DNA from 2 places in the Enterococcus hirae ATCC 9790 genome. Region 2 is predicted to be linked to the other one. Evidence: a T-box and tRNA genes for the amino acid it is inferred to sense, from the RefSeq annotation. Region 2 holds a T-box; the other holds one or more tRNA genes.
What was found. A T-box is a leader RNA that pairs with one kind of tRNA and senses whether it is charged. The one in region 2 lies ahead of serS (serine--tRNA ligase), so its partner is inferred to be a tRNA-Ser.

Region 1 (3,434 bases), 1.0 Mb from region 2:
AGCGTAGTTAAACTAAAAAAAAGAAAAATGACTAATGTAAGTTCTTGATGGTAGCCTGTTGAAACGAACGATTGAACTTCAATTGGAAAATCAAATAACCGAAGGATACCAGCCACGACCATGGCGATCAATCCAGAAGTAAAACCAATATTATACAAATTGAATCCACGATGAAAAATAAGGGTATTCGATGCCAAAGGAGGGAGTAAAAAAACAACGAGTATACCAGTCAGATTACCAAATAAAATACCTAAGCCCAATGGTAAGTTCATACCGAAAGTGATATAACTAACTACAGGTGACAAGGCACTAGCAAATAAGCCAACCATAATATACTGTGAAAATGGTTTATGTACAAAACGTGCATAGAGATAGACACCCAAAATAATGGAAAGAGAGTTATACAGATTTTTTCCAAAAAAAGAAAAACCTGTGACGGTTAATACAGAAGCAAAGATTAGTCCATTTAGATAGACTTTATGATGATAGCAAAGAAGTACGGACAACAAAGTCAGGACACCAACATTGATAAATGCGCTTCCAAAACCACCTATTGCCAAATAATCGGTCATCAGATTACTAGGAGAAGTAAGGATATTGTTGAGTCCCTCAATAGTTTCAACCGGATGTCCAGAAACAAGCCCGATTATTAGAAAAAACAAGCCAGTAAATGTTAAATAAAAATACTTATTTTTTTGAGATGGCTTTTTTTTGATGGGGTGAATATAAATAACGTCGTTTTTATTAACCATTACATACCTTCTTTGTCGTTTTCTTTAACTATAACGTGAAAGAAATCTTTTGGTCAACTAACAGTTACAGAAAAGTCAATTTTTGTAAGGGGAAACAGTATTTTTGTTTATTCTTAAATAATATTGTATCATTGTTAAAAATAAATAAGAAAAAACTTAAAATATAACGTTTTGAGTAAATTATTTGCCAAAAACTGTGTATATCGGTTACAATAAAACAACATATACTGCAGTAAGAAGTGGGGGAGTTTTAATGAGAAGAAAAGTCTATACTAAAGATCAAATTCTGAAAGCTGCTTATGATGTTGTTGCAAAGGAAGGTTTTAAAGGGTTTACTGCGAGAAATATTGCTAAAAAAATGGGTATATCCACACAACCTATTTATTTAGAGTTCAAAAACATGGAGGATCTAAAAAATACTTTATTAGACTCAATTTTTGAACAACTCAAAGAAAATGTTTTTCCAGTTGAACGTACTGGAGATAAAATTATTGACCTAGGATTAAACTATATCTACTTTGCAAAAAAACATCATAGTCTTTACATGGCATTATATATCGACGAACATGGCGATGGACAAAAAATGCATGATTTTTCTTATAACTATTTCCGTGAAATCGTCAAACAAGATCATCGATACAACCAGTTGTCAGATGAATACGTTGATGCATTACACACTGGAACCTGGGTTGCAGTTACCGGAATCGCATCTTTAATGTCTTCAAACATCATGCACCCAACTGAAGAACAAATTATTTCGTTCATCAAGCGAACGATTGATTCTATTCTTTCTTTAGAAAATCCTGAAACAATTAGTTAGATCTACTTATGAAGTGTGATAACACAAGGTTCATTCCAATACTCTTTCTTACTTCACATTGGGCACTATTTAAGAAGGAGCAGAAAATGATTCTTGTGTTTTTTTGTCTCCACATAAAATAAATATGCCGGTTTTTGATTTCTATCGGGAAATAGGCTTGACTTTTTACTAAAAAAAGTTTAAAAATAATAGGTATGGAAGGTTGGCAGAGTGGTAATGCACCGGACTCGAAATCCGGCGAACCGGCTAACACCGGCGCGCAGGTTCAAATCCTGTACCTTCCTTATATACCAACGGTTAGACACGATTTAGGTCGTGTCTTTTTTGTTGTATTTTTTTATCTGAAATATTTTTTGACTCCCCCGAAAGAATATTTTTATGGTGAGATATTAAACTCACACTTTACTCAAAAAATGAATCAATAGTGTTTAAGCAGAAGCTTATTGTCATTGGAGCTACCCAAAGTTTTCATAACCTCTTTTTGTATTCCGAATTTCCGTCAGATGCCTATCGATAGTTATTGTAACTTTTGTCTCTTCATGAACGATATCATTTAGAATGGAGAATTTATGAATGTTTCAAAAATTATGCGGTGTTATTTGTTTGGAGTACTTATTTTTCTTGTAAAGTTTTATTAACAAGTAATGAATCTTCTTTTAGCCGAATATGGTTGATCAAACGCTTTGGAAAACCAATGAATGAAACCTGTTAATTGTTATGTTTATTTTTGATAAAGTGACCAGTTTGTTCATTATTTAAAAATAAAAGGATGAAAAAATATAGGAAACAGAAGCCTCTGTGTTATAATTGCTGGGATAAATTATAAAAAGGAGTTTAATAATGTACTGGAATAAAAAAGAATTAATAAAGAATTATTTTTTTTGCTTTTAGTTATTTGGCTTGGTTTTTTATTTTTCAATCTATATATGCCATCATTTAGAGCAGACGATTTAGTTTACTCAAATAGATTAGACCAACTAGGGTATTTAGGAGCTTCGATCGAACATTATAAAACTTGGAGTTCGAGAATGATCATAGAGCTGTTTATGATGTTTTTTTCTAAACATTTTCTGCTGTGGAAATTTGTCAATTCAATCATCATGTTGGGCACGGTTCTGATGATTTGTAAGTATGTTTTTGAAAAATTGGATGGTAAGAACGTGTTGCTAGTTACATCTGTCTACTGCTTAGTTCCACTTACCGTGATGGGGGAAACAGGCTGGGAGTCGACAACTTTGAATTATCAATGGTCCGTTTCATTTTGCTTATTCGCTTTTTTCCCATTCTTCCAACGCTTAAAAGGAAGAGCTATCACTCCTAGTATTTATTGGTTTAGTTTTCCTTTCCTGATATTTGCTGCTAACCAAGAACAAGTGAATGCGTGCTTTTTTACTTTAACGGCCATTATAACTGGCTATTTATTATATAAAAGAGCATATCATCGCTTATTGATTTTCCCACTGCTCATAAGTTTTATTGAGTTACTATTTTCGTTGACAACACGGGGGAATGCCATCAGGACATCTCAAGAAATTAGTAAGTGGTTTCCTCAATATGATCAATTTGGGTTTATTACTAAATTGGATTTGGGTATTTCTTCTTTTGGAAAGCCTTTTTTTCTAGATACAAATGTATTGTTCTTAATTTTGTTCTTATTTGTTTTTTTACTTTCTTATAACAAGTGCAAAAATTATTATGGCCGCTTATTATCTGCTATACCTTTTTTCTTGAATCTGATTATCTATCTAGGGAATACGATGGGTGAAAGTTTTATACACATTCGTGGCAATAGTCGTGCACAAATATGGGATAGCAGTCACTTAACAAAGCTATTTACCGATACTGGAACGAATCTGTCACTT
Region 2 (3,434 bases):
CGTTTGATCAAACAAATATATGACAGATGAATTTGTCTTTTAACATTTTAGATTAGAAGTTTTAGGGAGTCTACCCGCATTTTTGTCTGGTTCGTTGTTTTTTGAAAAAAAGTCTAGGACGAATAGAATCTCTATCCGTCCTAGACTTTAGCGTCATCCTTTTTATGATTTAAAGTAATAGCAAGATTTCTCTCCATCAACATTATTTGACAAAGAGCCTAGTTTTTATTGTGTTATCAGTCCACTTTTTGATCTAGCTCTATTTATTTGATTACTTTTAAATTTCCCATGTAAGGAACTAATACTTCTGGAACAGTCACTGATCCATCTTCATTTTGGTAGTTTTCAAGGATCGCTGCGACAGTTCGGCCGACTGCAAGTCCTGAACCATTCAGTGTATGAGCATAGTGGATTTTTCCGTCTGCATCACGGTAACGGATCATTGCGCGTCGTGCTTGGAAATCTTCACAGTTTGAACATGAGCTGATTTCACGATATGTTTCTTGTGCAGGGATCCATACTTCTAAGTCATATGTTTTGGCAGCAGAGAAGCCCATATCTCCAGTAGATAATGCTACTACACGGTAAGGTAAATGTAATTTTTGTAGAATATCTTCAGCATCGGCTGTCATTTTTTCTAGCTCATCATAAGAATGTTCTGCATCAGAGAATTTGACCATTTCTACTTTATTAAATTGGTGTAAACGAATCAATCCTCGAGTATCACGGCCGGCACTCCCTGCTTCCGAACGAAATGCGGGACTAAGAGCAGTGAAATAAATCGGTAAATCTTGCCCATCTAAGATCTCATCGTTGTAATAGTTTGTTAATGGAACTTCCGCTGTTGGGATCAATGTCAAATCTGTATCTTCTAATTGGAAAACATCTTCTTTAAACTTAGGAAATTGCCCAGTTCCGAACATAGCCCGACTATTTACGATATAAGGAGTAATCATTTCTGTATAGTCATGTTCATAGATGTGTTGATCTAGCATAAAGTTATAAACGGCACGTTCTAAGCGAGCACCTAATCCTTTATAGTAAACAAAACGACTTCCAGAAACTTTTGCCCCTCTTTCAAAGTCTAAGATACCTAAGTTTTCAGCGATTTCCCAATGTGGTTTCGGTTCAAATGAAAAATTACGAGGCGTGTTCCAACGACGAACTTCCACGTTGTCCTCTTCGTCTTTTCCAACAGGTACAGAATCATCTGGTAAATTTGGTAAGGTAGTCGCAATTTGATGTAACTTTTCATCTACTTGCGCTACTTCTTCATCAAGAGCTTTAATGTTGCCCCCAACTTCTTTCATTTCATTGATTTTAGCTGTTGCATCTTCTTTGTTCCGTTTTAATTGCGCAATTTCTGCTGAAACATCATTACGATATTTTTTTAATTCTTCCGTTTTAACAAGTAATTTTCGACGACTTTCATCTAATTCCATAAATTCAGCTAAGGTTTCTTTTTTGACCCCACGAGTCATTAATTTTTCTTGAACATAATCAAAATTTTGACGCATCATTTTTACATCTAACATTGCAATTCCTCCTTAAATATAATAAAAAAAGACCAATCCATCCCTCAATTATCTTGGGACGAATCGGTCTAACATTCGCGGTACCACCCGAGTTCAACATATAAATATGCTGCTCTTGTTAACAGATAACGGCTGTTTTACCGACCTTTCTTATTTCGAAAGGTACACATCAAAGAACTGGAACTTCCAAACTTATTTTTTGCTGATTTACACCATCCATCAGCTCTCTTGAAAAAAATAAAATGTACTGGGTTCTGTGCTATATAGATATGATATATAGAAATGATTGTAATAAGAATATCGGATATTTTAATTTTCGTCAATATGTTCCTGACTTTTGATTGGTAATTTTTCATTTCTTTTTATTGGGAGATGCATGATGAATGAAGTCCAGTGTTTATCAGATTTAGCATAAATATAACCACCATGTAAAGCAACGATACTTTGAGCAATGGCTAAACCTAAACCCGTCCCACCGGTTTCTTGTGAACGAGACTCTTCTACTCGGTAAAAACGGTCAAAAAGATTATCGATTGATTCTCGAGGAATCATAGCTCCATTGTTTTTTACTGTCGCAACGACTTCTGAGCCAACTTTTTCGACTTCAATGACAATTTTTGTAGCGCCTTTGCCGTATTTTAAAGCATTCGTCAGTAAATTATTAAAGACACGAACTAGTTTTTCAGTGTCCCCATCCATAGTTAATGATGGAACCTGTGATGATACAAGGATTTGGATATGCTTTTTTGATGCTTCTAATTCAAAATCAGCAGCTAGTTGTTCAATTAGCTGGATCAGATCAAAAGCCGAAAAATTGACCGGAACAGCTGGTTGTCTGACTTTAGTATACTCAAAAAGATCATCCACTAGTAATTTCATTTGTTTTGCTTTGATATAAGCTGTATGGGTATACTTCAAAAGATCCTCTTTTGTTTGATACTGACCATCTTCGATTAATCCTAAGTAACCAATAATAGAGGTTAAAGGGGTACGGATATCGTGACTCACATTAGTAATCAATTCATCTTTTGATTTTTCAATTTTCCGTTCATCTTCGATCGCAGCTACTGTACTATCGACTAAACCATTAATGCTTGTTACTACACGACTAAGATCACCTGTTAATTCAAAAGGGATCCGATGGTCATAATTACCATTAGCGATATAGTGAAGCTCGCTAATAATATGACGTAGTTGCATTTGTCGGTAGCGACGGATTAACCGCCAGTATAATACGCCGATATCTAAAAGAAAGAAAAGGGGAATCAGAAAATTTCGGCCGTTCCAAAATAAATCACTATTCAATCGTTGAGCAAAAATATTTTTTGAATCCCAAATCGCATTAGTCAATGAAGGGGAACTACTAATTATTGAAGTAAGGACAACCAAAATCGCAACATTTAATAGTAGAAGGAGAATCACGGTGATAATACCTTCTGCTAATAACTCACTGATTTCCTTAGAAGTTAGATTGATTCGTCGCCGTTTTTCTGTTCCTCTTTTTTTATCTTGCATCAATTTTATAGCCCACTCCCCAAACGGTTTGAATGACTTTTTCTCCACCAGTTGCTTCTTCGATCTTATCTCTCAAATGACTAACATGGACCATAACAGTTTTTGCGGAAACAATACTTTCTTGTTTCCATACACGCTCAAAGATTTCATCTGCACTGAACACACGATTAGGATGACTTGCTAATAAGTATAGAATCCCAAATTCTAATGCTGTGAGCTGAATCTCTTTCCCATCAATTGTTTTTACTTCATGGGAATCTTTGTTAATAATCAAAGAGTTTACTTCTAATATATCCGGTTGATCCGGTGTGATTTGCATTTTTGTTCGACGAAGCAAAGATTTTACGCGTGCCATAACTTCTAAAGGATTAAATGGTTTTGTAA

Region 1: it has a tRNA-Ser gene. The T-box ahead of serS (serine--tRNA ligase) is inferred to sense a tRNA for this amino acid. The anticodon was not compared.

What each region holds. Positions count from the first base shown of each region.
Region 1 is NC_018081.1:1,938,295-1,941,728, forward strand. Features, by position in the region: gene EHR_RS09345 (DUF1576 domain-containing protein) at 1-752, opposite strand, end outside; gene EHR_RS09350 (TetR/AcrR family transcriptional regulator) at 1,006-1,572, shown strand; tRNA gene EHR_RS09355 (tRNA-Ser) at 1,769-1,856, shown strand; gene EHR_RS09360 (hypothetical protein) at 2,454-3,434, shown strand, end outside.
Region 2 is NC_018081.1:940,110-943,543, forward strand. Features, by position in the region: gene serS (serine--tRNA ligase) at 264-1,535, opposite strand; T-box leader at 1,587-1,800, opposite strand; gene EHR_RS04565 (sensor histidine kinase) at 1,845-3,053, opposite strand; gene croR (response regulator transcription factor CroR) at 3,040-3,434, opposite strand, start outside.